3 regions of the Variovorax sp. RTB1 genome follow, and region 2 is predicted to be linked to each of the others. Evidence: predicted binding sites of a transcription regulator. Region 2 holds the regulator's gene; each other region holds the start of a gene.
The links. Region 2 encodes sigma-54, which starts transcription at its own class of promoters, with help from an activator protein. Its sites were predicted from a motif close to TGGCANGNAANCTGCTTT; they were not measured.

Region 1 (7,325 bases), on a different contig from region 2:
CACACCCGGCGGCGGCCATTCGCAGCGAACGCATGGCGCTGGTGGTCGAAGACAACGACAAGGCGGCCGACCTGGTGCGCCTGTTGCTGGAGGCCGAAGGCTTCACCGTGCTGCATGCCGCAAGCGCCGAAGCCGCGCTCGTCATGGCGCCAATGCAGACACTCAGCCTGGTCACGCTCGACCTTGAGCTGCCGGGCATGGATGGCTGGGAGTTCCTGTTGAAGATGCGCGAAAGCGCCGACCTCGCGCATCTGCCGGTGGTGATCATCGCCGGCGTGGCCGACAGCAACGTGGCGCTGAGCCGCGGCGCGGTCGCCGCCATGCAGAAACCGATCAGCCGGGCCGACCTGAAGGCAACGCTGGCGAGCCTCGGGCTGCAACCAGGTGCGAGCCGAACGCGCACCGTGCTCGTCGTGGACGACGACCCGAACGCGGTCGATGTCATCGCCGCCTTCTTACCGACGCCGGCGTATGCAGTGCTTCGCGCCTATGGCGGCGATGACGCCATCGCACTGGCGCAACGTGTGAAGCCCGACATCATCCTGCTCGACCTCACCATCCCGGAAACCAACGGCATGGACGTCGTGGACGTGCTGTCTCGCAACCCCGATACCGCCGACATCCCGATCGTGGTGGTGACCGCCAGCCCCATTTCCACCGAGCATCGTGCCGCGCTCGACAGCTATCCGGGCAAAGCCTTGCGTGTCATCGAGAAGCTCGAATTCGGCCACGACCGCTTCGTCGACGAAGTGCGTCGCGTTCTGCCGAAGGATTGAACAGCATGGCCTGCATCCTGATCATCGAAGACAACCCGGCGAACATGAAGCTGACCTGCCTGCTGCTAGGCAACGCCGGCCACAGGTTGCTGTGCGCGGCCGATGCCGAAGTGGGTTTGATGATGGCGCGCGATGCGCAGCCCGACCTGATCCTCATGGACATCCAGTTGCCCGGCATGGACGGCCTGGCAGCCACGGCGCTGCTCAAGCGCGCGCCGGCGACGGCGGCGATTCCGGTCATCGCATTGACCGCCATGGCCATGAAGGACGACCAGGCGAAGGCGGAAGCCGCCGGCTGCGATGCGTACATCGCCAAGCCCTTGCGTTACCAGGAATTGCATGCGGCCATCAACAAGTTATTGGCATGAGATGCATATGAATACATCCGACGCCACCGTGCTGATCGTCGACGACCGCGTGGCCAACCGCCGGTTGCTCGAAGCGCTGCTCGCGCCCGAGGGTTACGCCACTCTCAGTGCAGCCGATGGACCCGAGGCACTGGCGCTGGCCGCGCAACATACGCCCGACGTGGTGTTGCTCGATGTGCGAATGCCCGGCATGAACGGTCACGCGCGCGCGGGCGCTGAAGGCATCGGACGAGACCCGACACATCCCGATCATCCTGATCAGTGCAGAGGTCGACGCCGCCGAGCGTCAGGCAGGCCTCGACGCGGGCGCGGACGACTTTATGACGAAGCCGATCGCGCGCGCCGAGTTGTGGTCTCGCGTTCGGGCCAGCCTGGCGCGCTGACTGGCCAGCCTGGCCCAGCGCGTGCTGCCGTCCTCAGGCAGGCACAGCGTCGATGTCGGCGCGATCCCAGTGCCGGTGCTTGGCCATTGCCGCAATGAAATCGCGCGCCACCTGCTGTGCTGCGGTGAGGTCGCCCATGTTGGTCGCCGGGGTCGCGGCAATCACTACACCGGACGGAACCGCGGCGCCGCCGCTCTTGGCATCCCCCTTGCCCGCATCGAGACTCAGCGTCGACAGCAGCGCCACCCCCTCGCCCACCGCGCAGATCGCCTTGCAATGCTTGAACGCTTCAAGCACGAAGTGCACTGCATCGCCACTGCGCGACAAAGCCTGGGCGCTGTCCTTGCCCGCCGGCACGAGCACCGCGTCGAACATGATCGACGGCATGTTGGTGAACGTTGCGTCGATGTCGATCTGACGTTTGCTGCTGCTGGTCACGGTGCCGAGCCTCAAACCGATGACCTTGCACTGCGCGCCCGCTGCTTCGATGGCTTCCCGGATCGGCTTCAATGAGGCGGAGTCGACGCCATCGGCCACCAGGATCGCCACCTTGCGCGTCTTGATCGAGCCGTCGCCGCTGCCAACCATGCTGAGTGCCGGCGATTCCGAAATGGGCAGCCTGATCTGGTGGTCGCGAAAGCCCGAACGCCCGGCCGCGGCCTTGGCATCGGGCACCCCGATGCCAAGCGGCTCGGCTACACGGCGCGCCAACTTCTCGTCGACATGCGCCAGGTTGTCGACCATGCGCTGTCGAATGGCGGGCACGTCGAGCTTCGACAGCTCGAAGCGAAAGGCCGCGACGATGTGCTCTTTCTCGGCCGTGCTCTGGCTGTTGAAGAACAGGCGAGCTTGCGTGAAGTGATCGTCGAATGACGGGCTTCGACGCCGAATCTTGGGCGGCTCCAACTCGTCGGGGAAGGAGTGAAATCCCTTGTCGCTGCCGTCGACCCTGAATTCCGATCCGTTGCCGAGCGTGTTCGGCTCGTAAGCAACCTGACCGCGTGCGATGGTCTGGCGGTGCATGCCGTCGCGCTGAAAGTTGTGGAACGGGCATACGCCCCTGTTGATCGGCAGCTCGTGAAAGTTAGCGCCTCCTAGCCGCGAGATCTGCGTGTCGGTGTACGAGAACAACCGGCCTTGCAACAACGGATCGTTCGAGAAATCGATACCAGGCACCACATGACCGGGGTGAAACGCGACCTGCTCGGTCTCGGCGAAGAAATTGTCCGGATTGCGGTTGAGCACCATCTTGCCGATGCGCTGGACCGGAATCATCTCTTCCGGGATGAGCTTGGTCGGGTCGAGCAAGTCGAAGCCGAGCGAATGCTCCTTGTTTGGCGGAATGAGCTGCACGCCCAGCTCCCATTCCGGAAAGTCGCCCTTGTCGATCGCTTCCCACAGGTCGCGGCGATGAAAGTCGGCGTCCTTGCCGGCGATCTTTTGCGCTTCGTCCCAGGCGAGGCCATGAATGCCGAGCTTCGGCTTCCAGTGGAACTTGACGAAGTGGCTCTCGCCGCGGCTGTTGATAAAGCGAAACGTATGAACGCCGAAGCCTTCCATCATGCGCAGGCTGCGCGGAATGGCGCGATCGCTCATGGCCCACATCAGCATGTGGGTGGACTCCGGCATCAACGAAGCAAAGTCCCAAAAAGTATCGTGCGCGCTGGCCGCCTGCGGCATCGCGTGATGCGGCTCGGGCTTCACTGCGTGGATCAGGTCGGGAAACTTCATCGCGTCCTGAATGAAGAACACCGGGATGTTGTTCCCGACGAGGTCGTAGTTGCCCTGCTGCGTGTAGAACTTGACCGCAAATCCGCGCACGTCGCGCACCGTATCGGCCGAGCCGCGCTCGCCCGCCACGGTCGAAAAACGCACGAAAACGGGCGTCTTGACCGACGGGTCTTGCAGGAAGTCGGCACTGGTGAACTGCGACATCGACTTGTAGACCTGAAAGTAGCCATGTGCCGCGGAACCCCTGGCGTGGACGGCGCGTTCCGGAATGCGCTCGTGGTCGAAGTGGGTGATCTTTTCTCGAAGGATGAAGTCTTCGAGCAGCGTAGGCCCGCGCAAACCCGCTTTCAACGAGTTGTGGTTGTCAGGGATTTGCAGGCCTTGATTCGTCGTCAGCTCCGGCGCACTGTCGGTCGTGTAGCCGGCCAGTTGTTCTTGCTTGGCGCTGGCACCGGCATTGGCGGCAGCTTTGGCTGAAGGCTTGGGCCGACGGCCTGCGGCTCCCTTGTTCTGGGGCGTCATTGAAATCCTTCGGGGACCGAAATCCAGGTGCATGTGGCACCGGGAAACAAATTAGAAAAAGCTAGCCGGCTTCGGCATCCAGGAACATGTCGAGCGCATTGACCAACGCCAGCAAAGCGACCAACGCAGAGACGATCGCAACGCCCCAAACCAGCGCGTCATCGACCGATGCGCTACTCAACACACCCCACAACGACGACAGCCCCATGATCAGCTCCTGTTGATGGCATGAAATTTACGTTTCACACGCTCCGTTACCCGTAGTGAGCACGCGTGCGCCGGTGTGGGAGTTGCGAGGGAAGCAAGGTAGGACCGTGCCGACCATTCCGCGCTGGCACCTACGCGCGAACCGGCCACGGCCCACGCGGGGTGACTTTGGTGCCCGATAGGATGCTCGCAACCTGCAGATGGACTGCAGGCATCAAAACTGCTTTGCTTCCAGCTCCTGTCCTCAGAGAAACGCCAACATGCTCATCAAAATCGGTTTCGACATCGAACTCGGCGTTGCCGCTCCCACGGCGTTGATCTACATGCTGCAGGTGCATCCGTCACGTGCCGCCGACATCCCGGCCGGCGAGAACATCACCATCAGCCCGCCCCTGGTGACCGACCATTACCAGGACGTTTTCGAAAACCATTGCGCCCGCGTCCATGTTCCGTTTGGCGTCAGCAGCGTGCGTTTGCGCAACGAAGCGGTGGTGTTCGACAGCGGCTGGGCCGACCCGGTCGACTACGGCGCCATCGCGCATGCGCCGTCCGACCTTCCGGTATCGACGCTGCCCTTCGTGCTGCCGAGCCGCTATTGCGAGGTCGACAGCGAGCTGCTTCAGTTCGCCTGGGCCAACTTCGGCAACGTTGCGCCGGGCTGGCACCGTGTGCAGGCGATTTGCGATTTCGTGCACCGCCATCTGCGCTTCGACTACCAGCGCGCCCGCGCCACGCGCACCGCGCTCGAAGGCTTTCGCGAGGGCGTCGGCGTCTGCCGAGACTTCACACACCTGGCGATCACGCTGTGCCGCTGCATGAACATTCCGGCGCGCTACGTAACCGGTTACCTCGGCGACATCGGCATTCCGGCAGTGCCGTATCCGATGGACTTCAGCGCCTGGTTCGAGGTGTACCTGGGCAACCGCTGGCACACCTTCGATGCGCGGCACAACACGCCGCGCATCGGGCGCATTGTGATCGCGCGCGGTCGCGATGCGGCGGACGTGCCGATCAGCATGGTGTTCGGGGCGAACACGCTTCAGCGGTTCGAAGTGACGACGGACGAGATCGTCCAGTAGCCCCCGAGCGATCTCAGGCGGCGCTCGGGCGCCTCTTGAAAGGCTCAGGCGGCGCGGCGCCGAGATGTCTTCGCCGCTGCCGGCGCGGCCTTTTTTGTAGCCGGCTTGGTAACCGGCTTTTTGGTCGCTGCCTCGGCCCCGCCGGACAAGGGCGCATCCTGAGCTGCCCTGGCGCCGCCCTTGCGCAGGCTGCGCTGCAGCAATTCGGTCAGGTCGATGATCTTGGCGCTGCTTCCCGCATCCGCTGCCTCCATCGGCTGCAGCTTTTCGACCGCTTCGGTCTGTCCGGCTTCGACCTTGCGATCGACCAGCTTCATGATCGCGTCCTTGAACGAGTTCTTGAAAGCGTCCGGGTCCCAGTCGGAACTCATGTCTTCGACCAGCGCTTTCGCCATCTTGAGTTCGCTGTCCGAAAGGCCCGCCTGCTTCGCGCCTTCGGCCGGCAGCGGCAGGTCTTTCCAGGAGCGGATGTCGGTGCCCCAGCGCAGCAGGTTCAGCACCAGCCCGGCGCCCGACGGCACCAGCGCTGCCAGATGTTCCTTGGTCTGGATCACGACGCGCGCCACCCCGATGCGGCCGCTGCGTTGCAGGGTTTCGCGCAACAGCGCATAGACCTTGGCGCCGCGGTTGATGGGAGCCACGTAATACGGCCGCTCCAGGTAGACGAACGGAATGCCGGCGGCCGGGACGAAGGTCTCGATCTCGATGGTCTGCGTGGTCTTGGGGTAGGCGGCCGAAATCTCGGCATCGCTCAATACGACGTACTGGCCGTCTTCGTATTCGATGCCCTTGACGATCTGCTCACGGTCGATTTCCTTGCCGGTTTTCTTGTTGATGCGCTTGTAGCCAACCGGGTCCATCGTGCGCTTGTCGAGCCAGTCGAAGTCGATGCCGCTGTCGGTGGTCGCGGAGTACAGCGCGACCGGGATGTGAACGAGGCCGAAGCTGATGGCGCCTTTCCAGAGAACGCGCGGGGCAGGTTTCGAATCGGGCATTTGAGAATCCTCCATCCCTTGACAGTAGGCGCACCGCAGCATCACACCTGTAGGAACGAAGCTAAAGCACCCGATCGCTCTCGACCGCGAAGTAGAACCACTCGGTACCCGGCAGCGCCTCGGCATTCGGGAACACGATGAAGCCATCGCGCTCGGCGTACAGCATGGCGCCGTCTTCGCGCACGCCGATCGGCTCGCCCTGCGCCACCGCGTCGAAGGTCGCCCATTCGCGAACGAACTGGTCTTCTTCGTGAGTGCGGTCGGTCACGCTGACCAGGCGAAGCAGGGCCGGCCGGTACGGCTGCGTCGGCGCGCCTTCAGCGTGTTCGATCATCCCTAGCGCTCGCAACGCCGACACGATCGCGCGGTACGCGACATCGGGTGCAGCCGGATCGCGGTGCTGTCCGCATTCGAGCGTGACGCCGTAGCCGCCCTGGCTGCGCATGTACTCGTTGGTGCCCCAGCCGAACGCCAGCGCGGCATCGTCGACCGGCGCGCCACCCGGCAAACTTGCGCGGTGCGCCAGGCCGGCGGCGTAGATGTCGAGCCAGCCTTCGACCACGCGCGAGGTCCCGATGTGCAATGCCAGTTGCCCCTCTTCGAACGCCCGCGAAAACGGCTCCAGCCCGCCGTGGTTGTCGCGCGGACCGATCATCGCGAACGCATCGCCCGCGCTCTGAAACGAATGCAGGTCGAGCAGCACGTCGTGCCGGTCGAGCAAAGGGCAAAGCAGGTTGGTGATGAGCGCTTCGTAGTCGGCCGGTGCGGTGCTCGGCTGGAACAACCGGTTGAGATTGCGCTCTCCTTCGCGCCGCTGCCGTTGTCGCGCCAGAGGATTGGCCACCGGCACCAAGGTGAGCGTGCCGCGCAGCAAGGTGAACGTGCCGCCGTCCAGTTCGGCCAGCACCCGTTTGATGCCGACGGTGCCGCAGATTTCGTCGCCGTGCACGCCGCCGAGCACGATCAGCCGGGGGCCGCGGGCGGTCGATTCGAAGCTGTGGATTCGCAGCGGCACAACAGCATGGATCGATGTCATCGAACGATCCTACAGCGACCGGCAGGACGGTCCTACCGGGGACAGGCGAACATCATGCGATAGAGAGATCTTCACAGGAGCAGCGTCATGGCAAGCAAAAAACCGTCCCAGCCCGCAATCGATTCGGTACAGCCCGGACCGGTGGACGATGCCGAAAGCGGCAAGACCAAGGTTCAGCAGGGTGGCAATTCGGCGCCCAAATTGCCACACGAACGCGACCAATCCTCA
Region 2 (7,325 bases):
GCCGTGGTGCAAGGCTCCGTCGATGCGCTGTCACGGGCACAGCAGGCGCTCGAAGGCTTGACCAACCAGCTGCTCGAAATCGGTCGCATCGAGGCCGCTGCCGACCCGTTCACGTTGACCGCGGTCGCCCTCGCACCGCTGCTGAACGAGTTCGCACGGCAGGCAGGCAGCGGCCGGGTGCGGGTGCGTTGCCCGGCCGAAGCCATCGTGTGGACCGACACGGTGGCGCTGCGCCGCATCGTCGCCAATCTGGTCGACAACGCTGTCAAGTTCGCACCCAATGGCCGCGTGTTGCTGGCCTGTCGGCGCCGGCCGGACGGCTGGCGCATCGAGGTGCGCGACAGCGGCATCGGCATCGCTTGCGAAGCGCAGGAGCGGGTGTTCGGCGACTTCGAGCAGGTCGGGAACGTGGAGCGCAATCTACAGCGTGGGCACGGGCTGGGGCTGGCCATCGTGCGGCGCCTGGCGATGCGGCTGGGGGTCCAGATCACGCTGCGGTCGCTGCCGGGACGCGGCTCGGTGTTCGGCTTCACGCTGCCATCGGCCCCTCGCGATGCGCACCCCGACCGCACGGCACGCGCCGCGACCGCGGCGGCGACCAGCACCGCTGCGCTCGACGCCATGCCGCTGGCGCCCGGCTTGGCGGTGCTGGTGGTCGAAGACAACGCTGTGGTGGCCGACAGCCTCGCGGCCCTGCTGCGCCAATGGCAGGCGCTGCCACGCATCTACGAGAGCGCGGCCGAGGCGCTGGCGCTCGCCGACCTGCAGGCCATCGACGTCGCGCTGTGCGATATCCGCTTGCCGGGCAAGCTCGACGGTATCGACCTGGCGCGACGCCTGCAACTGCAAAAGCCGTCGCTCACGATCGCGCTGATCTCGGCCGATATCGATGAAGCGACGCTGCACCTGGCCCGCGAGCGTGGCTGGCATGCGTTGCGCAAGCCGGTGCAGCCGGCGGAGCTGCGCGGGATTTTGTTGCAGGCGCGGCGGTAAACCGACGCCTTACAGCGCCTTGCGCAGATTCGCCGGTGCGATGCGCAGCGCTTCGCGGTACTTGGCGACGGTGCGCCGCGCACATTCGATCCCCTGCTCTTTCAGCATGTCGGAAATCTGGCTGTCCGACAGCGGCTTCTTGATGCTCTCGGCGCTCACGAGTTGCTTGATGAGCGCTCGCACTGCCGTGCTGGATGCATTGCCGCCGGTTTCGGTTCCGAGCGCCGAACCGAAGAAGTACTTGAGCTCGACCGTGCCGTAAGGCGTCGACATGTACTTGGCCGTGGTCACGCGGCTGATGGTCGACTCGTGCAAGCCCAGCTCGTCGGCGATCTCACGCAGCACCAACGGGCGCATGGCGAGTTCTCCGTGCACGAAAAAGCTCTTCTGCCGCTCGACGATGGCGTTGCTCACCCGCAGGATGGTGTCGAAGCGTTGCTGGATGTTCTTGATGAACCAGCGCGCCTCCTGCAGCCGCTGCGACAGCGCCTGGCTGCCCTCGCCCTTGTGCGCCTTGAGCGCGCCGGCGTAGATGTCGTGCACGCGCAGACGCGGCATCACGTCGGGGTTGAGCATCACGCGGAACTTGAGCGTTGCGCCACGACCGGTGCGGGTGACGATCACGTCGGGCACCACGATGTTGCGCTCGACATCGACGAAGCGGCGGCCCGGCTTGGGCTCCAGCTTGGCGATCGCCTGCAGCGCGCTGCGCACTTCTTCTTCGTTGCTGCGTGTGAGCGTGGCCAGACGTTTGAAGTCGCGCCGCGCGAGCAGCTCCATCGGCTGCTTGCAGATCAGGATCGCAGTCTTGCGGATCTGCTTTTCTTCGGCCGTCTCGTTCTCATGGGCGAGCGCCTTCAGCTGGATTGCCAGGCATTCGCCGAGATCGCGTGCGCCGACGCCGACCGGCTCCAGGCTTTGCAGCAGGCCGAGCGCCACCTGGAAGTGGTGGACGAGACCGTCGAACTGGTCGTTGTCATCGCCCGCGAGGCCCGATGCCAGCGCTGGCAACGAGTCTTCGAGATAGCCATCGTCATTCAACGATTCGATCAAAAAACGCAGTGCGGCCTGGTCGTTTTCGTTCAGCCGCAGGCTCAGTGCCTGTCGGTGCAGGAAGGATTGCAGCGACTCCTGGCTGCGCGCGAGCTCGGTGGCGTCGGTGCGCTCGCTGCCGTCGTTCGGGCCGAGGTTGTTGCTGCTGGCTGGCGCCTCGCCGCCCCATTCCCCATCGTCCGGCGTCATCTCGACCGTGCCGTCGCCGCCCCAGTCGGGCTCCTGGTCGGACATCTCGGCGGCCGGCGCTTCGGTCTCGCTGGCGGTGGTCGCGGTGCTGGCGCCGTCGGCACTGGTCGCGAGCGCGCTGGGCGCGAACTCGCCGTCGCTCTCGCTCTGGCGGTCGCTGTCGTGCTCTTCGCGCGGCGCTGGCGCGTCGGACACGTCGATGCCGAACTCTTCGCGTGCGGCTTCTTCGGCCGTGCGCTCCAGGAACGGGTTGTCGTCGAGCATCTGCTCGACTTCCTGGCTCAACTCGAGCGTGGACAACTGCAAAAGCCGGATCGACTGCTGCAGCTGTGGCGTGAGCGCCAAATGCTGCGAGACACGAAGAGAAAGACCTTGCTTCACGGACAGCCTGCCAGACACACTCTGTTCAAGAAACACCGCAGAACCGGCTTTGCCGGGCTGTTGGTGTTGCCCCCGGTCAGGGGGTGGAAGAAGCGACACGCAGTGCGCGACGACCTGGGGGCGAGCAACAAGTTCACATCCGGAAGTGTTCGCCGAGGTAGACGCGTCGTACCTCGGCGTTGTCGACGATCTCCGAAGGCGTGCCCTGTGCCAGCACTTGCCCGTCGCTGATGATGAAAGCGTGATCGCAGATGCCCAGCGTTTCACGCACGTTGTGGTCGGTGATCAGCACGCCGATGCCGCGCTCTTTGAGAAAACTGATGATTCGCTGGATTTCGATAACGGCAATCGGGTCGATGCCGGCGAAGGGTTCATCCAGCAGGATGAAGCGCGGCTGCGTGGCGAGCGCACGGGCGATTTCGACCCGCCGCCGCTCGCCGCCCGACAGCGACAACGCCGGCGAGTTGCGCAAATGTTCGACGCGCAGGTCGTTCAGCAGCTCGCTCAGCCGCTCTTCCATCCGTGCCTTCGATATCGGGACCGCCCTGCCGGACTCGTCGGTGTCTAGCTGCAGCTCGAGCACGGCCCGCACGTTCTCTTCGACCGTGAGCTTGCGGAAAATCGACGCCTCCTGCGGCAGGTAGCTCAGACCCATGCGCGCGCGCTTGTGGATCGGCATGTGCGCGATCGGCTCGCCGTCGATGGTGATCTCGCCCGCGTCGGCGCGAACCAGCCCGACGATCATGTAGAACGAGGTCGTTTTTCCGGCGCCGTTCGGGCCGAGCAGCCCGACCACCTCGCCCTTTTGCACGCCGAGCGACACATCCTTGACGACCGTTCGGCTGCCATAGGTCTTTTTGAGGCCGCGCGCTTCGAGGCGGCTGCCGACGTCGATCGTGTCTGCGTTTTCGATCACTTGCGCGGTTCTCCGCCGAGCGTGGTGCTCTGGCGCAGGCCGGAGCCTGCAGCGGGGGTGGCGGGCACCGTCGTGGCCGGCGCGGCACTGGAACCCGAGCCCGGACCGGACGCAGGCGGAGCCGCTTTGGCGCCACCGGCTGCCGACGCCGGAGCGCGCGGCGTGAGCACCGCCCTGACGCGACCACCCGAAGCACCGGCCGCGACGCTGGCGTCCGGCGGCAAGGTAGAACCGTTGACCGTGAAGGTGTCGTTGCTCTGGTCGTAGACGATCAGCGGGCCGGTGGTTTCGTCGTTGACCTTGGTGCCGATCAGCCGCCGCATCACGGCATGGCCGATGAACTTGACGTTGTCGGCGCGGCTGTCGTATTCGATGCGATCAGCTTCACCCTCTGTCCACTCGTCGCCCGGGGCGTCGCGTTTCTGCTTGTAGTAAGCCAGCTTGCCCGGCTCGGGCGTGACCACGCCGTATTGGTAGCCCTCGGGGTCCTGGCGCACGTCGATGCGGGCGCCGCGAATCACGATCGTGCCCTTGGTGACGAACACCTTGCCGGTGAAAACGCTGGTTTGCTTCAGGTCGTCGTAACGCAGCGCGTCCGACTCGATGTTCATCGGCTTCAGTCGGTCGGCCTTTTCGGCATGCGCCGGCAGGCCGGTGCCGAGTGCCAAGGCGAGCAATGCACCAAAGGTGATCGCGAAAGCAGAACGAAAGGAGCGAAGGGGGGATTTTGAGCGCAGGGTCATAGAGGCACGAAACTTGCTGCGCATTGTATGCGGCCAACTGACACGACCTTGACGAAAAAGCCCGCCGAAGCGGGCTTCTCAAAAAACGCGTGTGACAGCTTCAACCTTTGCGCGCTTCGGTGATCAGGTAATTGGCGACCTGCAGCGACTTGGTCATGTTGCCGGCGAGCTCGCCGTCGACGTAAAATCGCCCTGCCACGCCAAGAGCAGGCACACCGGCCACCTTGTACTGCTCGGTGATTTGCGTCGCCCGCTTGGCCTTGCTCACTACGCCGAACGAGGTGAACGCCTCCGTGAACTTGACTTTGTCGAGGCCGTTCTTTTCGGCCCACGCAATGATGGCCGCGTCGCCGTTCACGTTCTGGCGTTGGGTGTGGATCGCATTGAAGACCTTCATCGTGTATTCGTCGAGCTTGCCCATGGCATCGAGCGCGTAATACAGGCGCTGCTTAGGCTCGACGTCGTTGCCGACGAACGGCACGGGAACGCGACGGAACGCGGCGTCTTTCGGCAACGTTTTGACCCAGGCTTCGAGCTCGGGCTCGAACGCATTGCAATGCGGACAGTTGTAAGAAAAGAACTCGATGACCTCCACCTTGCCGGCCGGCGCATCGACCGGGACGCGGGGGCTCAAGTCGATGTAGTCCTTGCCGGCCTTGGGCTGAACCTGGGCATGCGAGAGAGAAGCGGCGGACATCAACCCGAGGGATGTGGCGGCCAGAGAAAAGTCACGACGGTTCATGTGTTTCATCAAAGAGGTGCTCCTGTTCGGCTGAAAGAGCCAGAAGTGCCGCGCGGAGTTCCGCGCCCGGTTGATTCAACGCGGCAGAGACGCAGTGCGTCACGCCGCGGCGAGTAAAGAAAAGTCAACGTTCCAAAACTCAACGCTCCACGGCGGACCGCACTCAGCGCTGCACCCGCACCAGTGCGGAATCGAAGCCGCCGCCATCGAGGCGATCTTTCAAGTGGTCGGCATCGTCCTTCTTGTTGAAGGGGCCGGCGCGCACGCGGTACACGGTGCGACCGGCTTGTTCGCGCTCGGTGACTTTGGCCTCGACACCCATCAGCGACAACTTGGCGCGCTGCGCTTCGGCGTCGTCGGTGGTGCGGAAGGCGCCGGCCTGCACGAAGTAGAGGAATGGGTCTGCGCCACTGGCGTTGGCAGCAGCAGTCGAAGGCGCCGCGCTGGCAATGGTGCCGCCGGCGGTCGGGTTGTTGCCGGATCTTGAGCGAGCCAAGTCGCCCAACGGATCGCTCGACGGCGGCAGTGCGTTGGCTTCGGCCGGCACCGGCGCTGTGCGCGGGCGCGGCGCAGCCGGGGTCGTGGACGCACCGGGCGCGACCACTACCGGAACCGGGCCGGTCGAAGGCGCATTGAGCGGGCCGACGGTCGCAGGTGCGGTCACCGAAGGCGGCTGCGGCTTGACGGCACCGGCCTTGCCTGCGAGTGGGCCGTTCGGGTCCCAGTCGCGGTTCTTGCGGGCTTCGGCTTCGTCCTGCTCGGCACCGCCGCGCTGGTTCTTGCTCATGAACGGGATCGGCACCTTGGTCACGTAGACCGCGATGCCCAGCGCCACGCCGAGCCCGAGCACCAGGCCGATGATCAGCCCGATGACGATGTTGCCGCGCTGAACTGAGCGTGTACTTGATTTCATTTTGAGGTTCGGAATCACATCTTGCGTGGCGCACTGACGCCAAGAATTGCGAGGCCATTGTGCAGCACCTGCGCAGTGGCGGCGACCAGCGCCAAACGGGCTTTCTTGACGGCTTCGTCGTCGACCAGAATGCGCTCGGCGTCGTAGTAGCTGTGGTAGCTCGCGGCCAGTTCGCGCAGGTAGAAAGTGACGTCGTGCGGCGCGAAATCCTTGGCAGCGGCGCTCAGCATGTCGGGGTACTTGGCGAGCAGCAGCATCAGGGCCTGGGCCGCCGGGCTGTCGAGCGGTGACACGTCGACCGTCTTCAGCGAGGCCTCGTCACCACCCCATGAAGTCAGCACCGAGCAGATGCGCGCATGGGCGTACTGCACGTAGTACACCGGGTTGTCGTTGTTCTTGGCCACGGCCAGGTCGACATCGAAGGTGTACTCCGTATCCGGCTTGCGGCTCAGCAGGAAGAAGCGAACGGCGTCGGTGCTGGTCCACTCGATCAGATCGCGCAACGTCACATAGCTGCCGGCGCGCTTGCTGATCTTGACCTCTTCGCCGTCCTTGATGACACGCACCATGGTGTGCAGCACGTAGTCGGGGTAGCTCGGCGGGATGCCTTCACCAACGCCCTGCAGGCCGGCGCGAACCCGTGCGATCGTGCCGTGGTGATCGGTGCCCTGGATATTCACGACGGTGTGGAAGCCGCGCTCCCATTTGGCCAAGTGGTAGGCCACGTCGGGCACGAAGTACGTGTACGTACCGTCGCGCTTTTTCATGACGCGGTCCTTGTCGTCGCCGTAGTCGGTGGACTTCAGCCAGAGCGCGCCGTCTTCTTCGTAGGTCTTGCCGGCGGCGACCAGCTTTTGCACGGTCGACTCGACACGGCCGCTGGTGTACAGGCTCGACTCCAGGTAGTAGTTGTCGAAGCGCACCCGGAACGCCTGCAGGTCGAGGTCTTGCTCGTGCCGCAGATAGGCCACGGCGAACTCGCGGATCGAGTCGATATCGGCGATGTCGCCGCTGGCGGTGAACTCCCGGTCGTCCGACTTGACGGTCTTTTTCGCCCTGAAGTCGTAAGCGATGTCCGCAATGTATTCGCCGTTGTAGGCGGCGGCCTTTTCACCGCTCGGCCAGTCGGCGTCGCCAGGCTTCAGGCCCTTGGCGCGCATCTGCACGCTGCTGGCGAGCGTCTGGATCTGCACGCCGGCGTCGTTGTAATAGAACTCGCGGAACACGGCATCGCCCTGTGAGGCGCGCAGGTTGCAGATGGCATCGCCCAGCGCGGCTTGGCGGCCATGACCGACGTGCAGCGGACCGGTCGGGTTGGCGGAGACGAACTCGACCAGCACTTTCTCGCCGGTGGGGGCTCGCTGGCCGAAGGTGGCGCCCGCATCGAGCACCTCG
Region 3 (7,325 bases), on a different contig from region 2:
CCGCCCATTCGCCGCGCTCGCGTGCTCTTCAAGTTCCTGGACCTGCTCAATCAGAACAAGGACGAGCTCGCCCACCTCATCACCGCCGAGCACGGCAAGGTGTTCACCGATGCGCAGGGCGAGGTCTCGCGCGGCATCGACGTCGTCGAGTTCGCCTGCGGCATCCCGCAATTGCTCAAAGGCGACTTCACAGACCAGGTTTCGACCGGCATCGACAACTGGACGCTGCGCCAGCCACTCGGCGTGGTCGCCGGCATCACGCCTTTCAACTTCCCGGTGATGGTGCCGATGTGGATGTTCCCGGTCGCCATCGCCGCTGGCAACACGTTCATCCTGAAGCCGAGTCCGACCGACCCAAGTGTCTCGCTGCGCATGGCCGAGCTTCTCAAGCAGGCCGGCTTGCCCGACGGCGTCTTCAACGTGGTGCAAGGCGACAAGGTCGCGGTCGATGCGCTGCTGGAGCACCCGGACGTCAAGGCGATCAGCTTCGTCGGCTCGACCCCCATCGCCAACTACATCTACGAAACCGGCGCCCATCACGGCAAGCGCGTGCAGGCCTTGGGCGGTGCCAAGAACCACATGGTCGTAATGCCTGATGCTGACATCGACCAGGCGGTCGACGCGCTCATCGGCGCCGGCTTCGGCTCGGCCGGCGAGCGCTGCATGGCGATCAGCGTGGCGGTGCTGGTGGGCGACGTGGCCAACAAGCTGATGCCCAAGCTGATCGAACGGACCAAAACGCTGAAAGTACTCGACGGCGAGAACCTCGAAGCCGAGATGGGCCCGATCGTCACGCGCGCCGCGCACGAACGCATCACCGGCTACATCGACCTGGGCGAGAAAGAAGGCGCCAAGCTCGTGATTGACGGCCGCCAATTCGACGGCGCCAAGGCCGGCAAGGGTTGCGACGACGGCTTCTGGATGGGCGGCACGTTGTTCGACCACGTCACGCCCGAGATGCGCATCTACAAGGAAGAGATCTTCGGTCCGGTGCTCTCATGCGTCCGTGTCGGCGATTTGAAAGAAGCAGTCGAGCTCATCAACGCGCATGAGTTCGGCAACGGCGTGAGCTGCTTCACCCGCGACGGCAACGTGGCGCGCGAGTTTTCGCGGCGCATCCAGGTCGGCATGGTCGGCATCAACGTGCCGATTCCGGTGCCGATGGCATGGCACGGTTTCGGCGGCTGGAAGAAGAGCCTGTTCGGCGACATGCACGCCTACGGCGAAGAAGGCGTGCGCTTCTATACGAAGCAAAAGAGCATCATGCAGCGCTGGCCTGAGAGCATCGGCAAGGGTGCAGAGTTCGTCATGCCCACGGCAAAGTAAGCTCCGAATACAGCCCGAGGCACGGCACACCGTCCCGGGCTTTTTTGTTTGATCTGGAGACAACGGCTTGAGCAACGACACCACTTTCGACTACATCGTCATCGGCGGCGGCACGGCCGGCGCGCTGATGTGCAACCGGCTCACGCGGCAGTCGCAAAAGCGCACGCTGCTGATCGAGGCGGGGCGCAAGGACGATTACCACTGGATTCACATCCCGGTGGGCTATCTGTATTGCATCGGCAACCCACGCACCGACTGGCTCTACAACACAGAGCCGGATGCCGGCCTCAACGGGCGCACGCTGCGCTATCCGCGCGGCAAGACGCTCGGTGGTTCATCGTCCATCAACGGGATGATCTACATGCGCGGGCAATCACGCGACTACGACCAGTGGGCCACTCTCACCGGCGACGACGCCTGGCGCTGGGAGAACGTGCTGCCCGCTTTCAAGCAGCACGAGGACTACTACCTCGGTGCCGACGAGATGCATGGCGCCGGCGGCGAGTGGCGCATCGAAAAGCAGCGGCTGCGCTGGGACATCCTCGATGCTTTTGCGCTGGCGGCGCAAGAGGCCGGCATTCCGCACAGCAGCGACTTCAATCGCGGCAGCAACGAAGGCGTGGGCTACTTCCAGGTCAACCAGAAGGACGGCTGGCGCTGGAATACGGCCAAGGCGTTCTTGCGGCCGGTTTGCTACGGGCGGCCCAACTTCGAGATGTGGGTCAGCGCGCAGGTGACCAAGCTCATCGTCGAGAAGCAGGCCGACGGAAGCCAGCGCTGCACCGGCGTGCAGGTGTGGGACGGGCACGAGATGGTGATCGCCCATGCGACGCAAGAAGTGGTGCTGTGCGGCGGCGCCATCGGCTCGCCGCAGATCCTGCAGCTCTCGGGCATTGGACCCGCGGCGCTATCGCAGGAATATGGGATTCCGGTCGTGGCCGACCTGCCCGGCGTCGGCGGCAACTTGCAAGACCACTTGCAGATTCGCGCGGTGTTCAAGATCGAAGGCGCACCGACACTCAACGTGTTGGCCTCGTCGCTCTTCGGCAAAGCGAAGATCGGCCTCGAATACGTGATGAAGCGCAGCGGCCCGATGAGCATGGCGCCGTCGCAGCTCGGGGCCTTTACGCGCAGTTCGCCCGAGCACGAATGGCCGAATCTCGAGTACCACGTGCAGCCACTGTCGCTCGATGCTTTCGGCGAGCCGCTGCACAGCTTCCCGGCCTTTACCGCGAGCGTGTGCAACCTGAACCCGACCAGTCGGGGCACCGTGCGCATCAAGAGCCCGCGCTACCAGGACGCGCCGGCGATTTCGCCCAACTACCTGAGCACCGATGAAGACCGCAAGGTCGCGGCCGATTCGCTGCGCGTCACGCGTCGCATCGCGGCGCAACCGGCGTTGGCAAAGTACAAGCCCGAAGAGTGGAAGCCCGGCGTGCAGTACCAGACCGACGACGAGCTCGCACGGCTGGCGGGCGACATCGCAACCACCATCTTCCATCCGGTCGGCACCGCCAAGATGGGCGCCGACAGCGATTCGATGGCCGTGCTCGACTCCCGCATGCGCGTGCGCGATGGGCGCGGCAATTTGATCCATGGCCTGCGGGTGGTCGACGCCAGTGCCATGCCCACGATCACCAGCGGCAACACCAACAGCCCGACGTTGATGATGGCGGAGAAGGCCGCAGGCTGGATGCACGAAGAGGCCGTGGCCGGCGCCAAGTCGAGGAGCGCCGCAATTTAGCTGGGGCTCACCGCAAGCCACCCACATAGCGCGGGGCGCCTTTCGAGATCACCGGCGCCAGCCCGGCCTTCGCAGCCGCCGCCTTCACCCGTGCTTCGAGCGCCAGCGGCGCCAGCGGCGCCATCGCAAATTCGAGCCCCGTGGCGATGGCCGCCAGATCGAGATCGCTCGTCGCCATTGCGTGCGCCCGCGCAATGCGCACTATCGCTGTCGCGTACTCGACGTTGACGGACATCCACTCTGTGTCGGTCACGCGGCCGGTCTTCCGGCGCAGCGCCACGTGCAGTCGGGCCGCTGCGGCTATGCGATCCTCTTCGGTCATGTCGTTGTGATCCTTCAGGTGCCGATGCGCTCGCGCTGCTGGCCGAGGTCGAGGCCCACCGCTTCGGTCTCGTCGCTGACGCGCAGGCCGACCACGATGTGGACCACCAGCAGCACCAGCCCCGTGCCGATGGCGCTGTAAAGCGCGACCGCGCCGATGGCAAGCGCCTGCACGCCCAAGTGGCCCGTTCCGCCGGAGATGCGGCTGTCTGCGAAGACCCCCGTCAACAGCGCGCCGACGATGCCACCGATGCCATGCACGCCGAAGACGTCGAGCGAATCGTCGGCCCGCAGCACGCGCTTGAGCGCGGTTGCACCCCAGTAGCAGGCCAGCCCGGCGATCAGACCGATGGCCACTGCTGCGGGCGGCGTCACGAAGCCCGCAGCCGGCGTGATCGCCACCAGACCTGCCACCAGGCCAGAACACAAGCCGAGTAACGATGGGCTGCGCCGTGTCGTCCACTCGCCGATCATCCAGCTCAGCGCGCCCGCCGCTGCGGCAAGGTGCGTCACCAGCATCGCAAGCCCGGCTCGGCCATCGGCCGCCACGGCAGAACCAGCGTTGAATCCGAACCAGCCCACCCACAACAGGCCGGCACCGACCATCGTCAACGCCAGGCTGTAGGGCTCGAAAGACTCGCGCCCGTAGCCGCGGCGCGGGCCGACCGCATAGGCACACACCAGGCCCGCCACGCCCGCGTTCACGTGCACCACCGAGCCGCCAGCGAAGTCGAGCACCCCCATTTGGGCGAGCCAGCCACCCGGCTCCCAGACCCAGTGCGCGATCGGCGCATAGACGAGGACGCTCCAGAGCAGGGCGAACCAGAGCACCGCCGACAGCCGCATGCGCTCCACGAATGAGCCAACGACGAGCGCACAGGTGATGATGGCGAAGGTCAGCTGGAACATCGCATACACCGACTCGGGGACATTCGGCGCGACATGGCTCACCGCAACGGTGCCCGCTTCTTTCAGATAGTCGAAGCCGGCAAACCAGAAGCGGCTCGTGCCGCCGAGCCATGACGAGCCCGCAGTAAACGCCAGCGAGTAGCCCATCGCAAACCAGGTGATCGACACGGCGGCGGCGACGACCAGCACACTGGCCATCGTGTTCAGCACGCTCTTGCGCCGCACCATGCCCGCATAGAAAAGCGCGATGCCGGGCAGCGTCATGAGCAGGACCAGCGCGGTCGATGTCATAAGCCAGGCGGTGTCGGCGCCATTGAGGGACGCTTGGGGAACCAGTGCCATCGGAAAGAGCCAATCGGGAATTTGGGACGCTCTTTGCCTGCACGAGTCGTGCCATTTGTTAACTTCCAGAAACAAACTCACGTCGCCAACGTGACGCCGCGCACGCTTTAGAGCGGGTTACTCCTAATGCACTACCTCGGTGCGACAACCTAAAGTCTCGCCACTCGCAAGCGGGCACGTCCCGGCTGTCGAGGGTCTGAGGAGACAAAGCTTCCGACTGTTAAACAATAAATATTCAAGGCATCCATTCGAGATGCCTGAATACCTTTTCGAAGCGCCGCTGGTCGGCGCTTTTTTTTGCGCGCTTCACAGACGCTTGCATGGCGGCATATAGCTACCGCAGGTCCTGGCCAGATGGTCAGCACTCACCAACAAACGGCCTTCTAACTTTCCGACGGTGCTAGACCATCTGCCGCCGAGGCCGTCGCGATGGTTCCACCATCCGGCGGATGTGGACGGCAAGACGGCTTCCTAGACTGAAATCCCCCACTCACAGGAGATTTCGTCATGCCGATTCATCTGACCAAACCGCTCGCCTGGAAAAAGGCCGACTCGGACGAGCTCAAGTTGCTGCAGGCCCTGCAGGGCAACATCCTCAAGGGCCACGGGCGAGAGTCGACTGCGGATATCTTCTTCAAGTTCGGCCCGGCAGCAAAAGACTCGAAACGCATGCTGCGCGACCTCGCGAACTTTCATGTCGTCAGCGCCCATCGGCAATTGCTCGACGCGGAAAAATTCAAGGCGAGCAAGAAGTGCGACGGCGGCGGTCCGTTCGTGCACCTGGCGCTGAGCTTTACCGGCTACCAGGCACTTGGCCTTGCCGCGAGCGCCCCGACCGACACAGATTTCCGCGGCGGCATGAAGGCTGCCGACAGCATTTCAGCGCTTGCCGACCCGGCCGTCACCGTTTGGGAAACGCCGTTCCAGAGCGATATCCATGGCATGGTGCTCGCAGCCGACGAAACGGAGGGCAAGACGGCCGCACTGGCCGCAAAGGTCAAAGAGCTCATCGAAGACGCGGGCGGCACCATCGTCCACGTCCAGCATGGTCGGGCCTTGAAAAACGCGCGCGGCGACGGCATCGAGAACTTCGGCTATGTCGACGGCCGCAGCCAGCCCCTGATGCTGCAGGAAGACATCGACGCCGAGACCTCCGCCACAGGCTCGTCGCGCTGGGACCCGGGCTTTCCGCTCAAGCTGGCGCTGGTCGACGACCCCGGCGTGACCGACACGTTCTCCTTCGGCAGCTTCTTCGTGTTCCGCAAACTCGAACAGGACGTGCGCGGATTCAAGACGCGAGAGCAGGAGATTGCGGACGTGCTCGAGCTCGAAGGCGAGGACCGCGAACTCGCCGGCGCGATGATCGTCGGCCGCTTCGAAGACGGCACGCCAGTGACGCTCTCCAAAGACGCACGGGACGACGATCCACCGAATAACTTCAACTACGACGGCGATGCCGGCACGCGTTGCCCGTTTCATGGCCACATCCGCAAGACCAACCCGCGCGGCAGCGGCAACGCCGAGACGCCGGCGCTCGAACGCATGCACCTGATGGCGCGACGCGGCATTCCGTACGAAGACGTCAAACGCGATGTGCATCCGTCGGAGCTGCCCGATTCCGGCAGCCTGGCCGAGTTCACCGCCGACGTGGCGCCCTCGTTGCCGACAGGTGGCGTGGGCCTCCTTTTCATGGCCTACAACCACAAGATTGGCGACCAGTTCAAATTCACCCAGCAAACCTGGGTCAACCTCACGCAGTTTCCGCTGCAGCCCGGCAGCCCGCACGGCATCGATCCGGTCATCGGCCAAGGGCCCAACAATCCGGGCGACCAAAAGCTGCCCAAGACCTGGGACGACACAGCGGAAGGCTTTGCCAACAATGCGCCGTTCGCAGGTTTCGTGAAGATGAAAGGCGGCGAGTACTTCTTTTCGCCCAGCCTGACCTTCCTGAAGAATCTCTAGGCGGTCGTCTGGGTGCGTGTCAGGGAGCCGTTGATCAGGGCGCAGTCGCCGGCGTCGCGGCCACAGTCGGCCAGGCGACTTCGCTGGCGACGCGTGGCTTGCCTATAGGCGCCGCTGCCTTGCCGGTCTTGATGGCTTCCATGTCGGCTTCGCTCGGGTACTGGTCCATCAACCAGTAGTCGAACACCCGGCGCGCGATGGGGGCTGCGGCACCGGCGCCCCAACCTGCGTTTTCGACCACCACCGCCACCGCGATTTTCGGGTCATTGGCAGGCGCGAACGCCATGAACAAAGCGTGGTCGCGCTGGTGCTCTTCGAGGGACTTGGCGTTGTACTTCGTGTTTTGTGCCTGCGTCACGGCCTGCGCGGTGCCGGTCTTGCCTGCTGCAACGTAGCCTGCGCCGGCGAACACACTGCGCGCCGTGCCGGCCGAGATCACTGCCATCAATCCGTCGCGCACCACCGACACGTTGGCAGCGCTGAAGCCGAGGTTGATGGCCGGCGGCTGCACCACCGACGTCATCTGGCCGGTGACCGTGTCACGCGTGCCCAGCACGAGATGCGGCTGGTGCTTGATACCGCCTTCGGCAACGATCGAGGTGGCCTGCGCCAGCTGCAGCATCGTGAAGCTGTTGTAGCCCTGGCCGATACCGAGCGAAATCGTTTCACCGGCGTACCACTTCTTGGCCTCGGGCCGCTTGTAGGCGTTGCGCTTCCACTC

Region 1: the regulator sigma-54 is predicted to act here: its motif matches at 4,197-4,214, upstream of QN397_RS21210 (transglutaminase family protein).
Region 3: the regulator sigma-54 is predicted to act here: its motif matches at 4,679-4,696, upstream of QN397_RS01250 (ammonium transporter).

Annotation. Positions count from the first base shown of each region.
Region 1 is NZ_JASJXG010000044.1:23,340-30,664, forward strand. It holds gene QN397_RS21180 (response regulator) at 1-776, shown strand, start outside; gene QN397_RS21185 (response regulator) at 782-1,144, shown strand; partial or broken gene QN397_RS21190 (DNA-binding response regulator) at 1,152-1,286, shown strand; gene QN397_RS21195 (hypothetical protein) at 1,402-1,527, shown strand; gene QN397_RS21200 (catalase) at 1,561-3,780, opposite strand; gene QN397_RS21205 (hypothetical protein) at 3,842-3,988, opposite strand; gene QN397_RS21210 (transglutaminase family protein) at 4,248-5,066, shown strand; gene QN397_RS21215 (Ku protein) at 5,111-6,061, opposite strand; gene QN397_RS21220 (succinylglutamate desuccinylase/aspartoacylase domain-containing protein) at 6,123-7,097, opposite strand; gene QN397_RS21225 (hypothetical protein) at 7,185-7,325, shown strand, end outside.
Region 2 is NZ_JASJXG010000045.1:12,124-19,448, forward strand. It holds gene QN397_RS21370 (hybrid sensor histidine kinase/response regulator) at 1-993, shown strand, start outside; gene QN397_RS21375 (RNA polymerase factor sigma-54) at 1,003-2,616, opposite strand; gene lptB (LPS export ABC transporter ATP-binding protein) at 2,750-3,529, opposite strand; gene lptA (lipopolysaccharide transport periplasmic protein LptA) at 3,529-4,275, opposite strand; gene QN397_RS21390 (thiol:disulfide interchange protein DsbA/DsbL) at 4,376-5,017, opposite strand; gene QN397_RS21395 (SPOR domain-containing protein) at 5,181-5,930, opposite strand; gene argS (arginine--tRNA ligase) at 5,945-7,325, opposite strand, start outside.
Region 3 is NZ_JASJXG010000001.1:271,101-278,425, reverse strand. It holds gene QN397_RS01265 (CoA-acylating methylmalonate-semialdehyde dehydrogenase) at 1-1,326, shown strand, start outside; gene QN397_RS01260 (GMC family oxidoreductase) at 1,454-3,070, shown strand; gene QN397_RS01255 (hypothetical protein) at 3,078-3,392, opposite strand; gene QN397_RS01250 (ammonium transporter) at 3,407-4,642, opposite strand; gene QN397_RS01245 (hypothetical protein) at 5,150-6,604, shown strand; gene mrdA (penicillin-binding protein 2) at 6,639-7,325, opposite strand, start outside.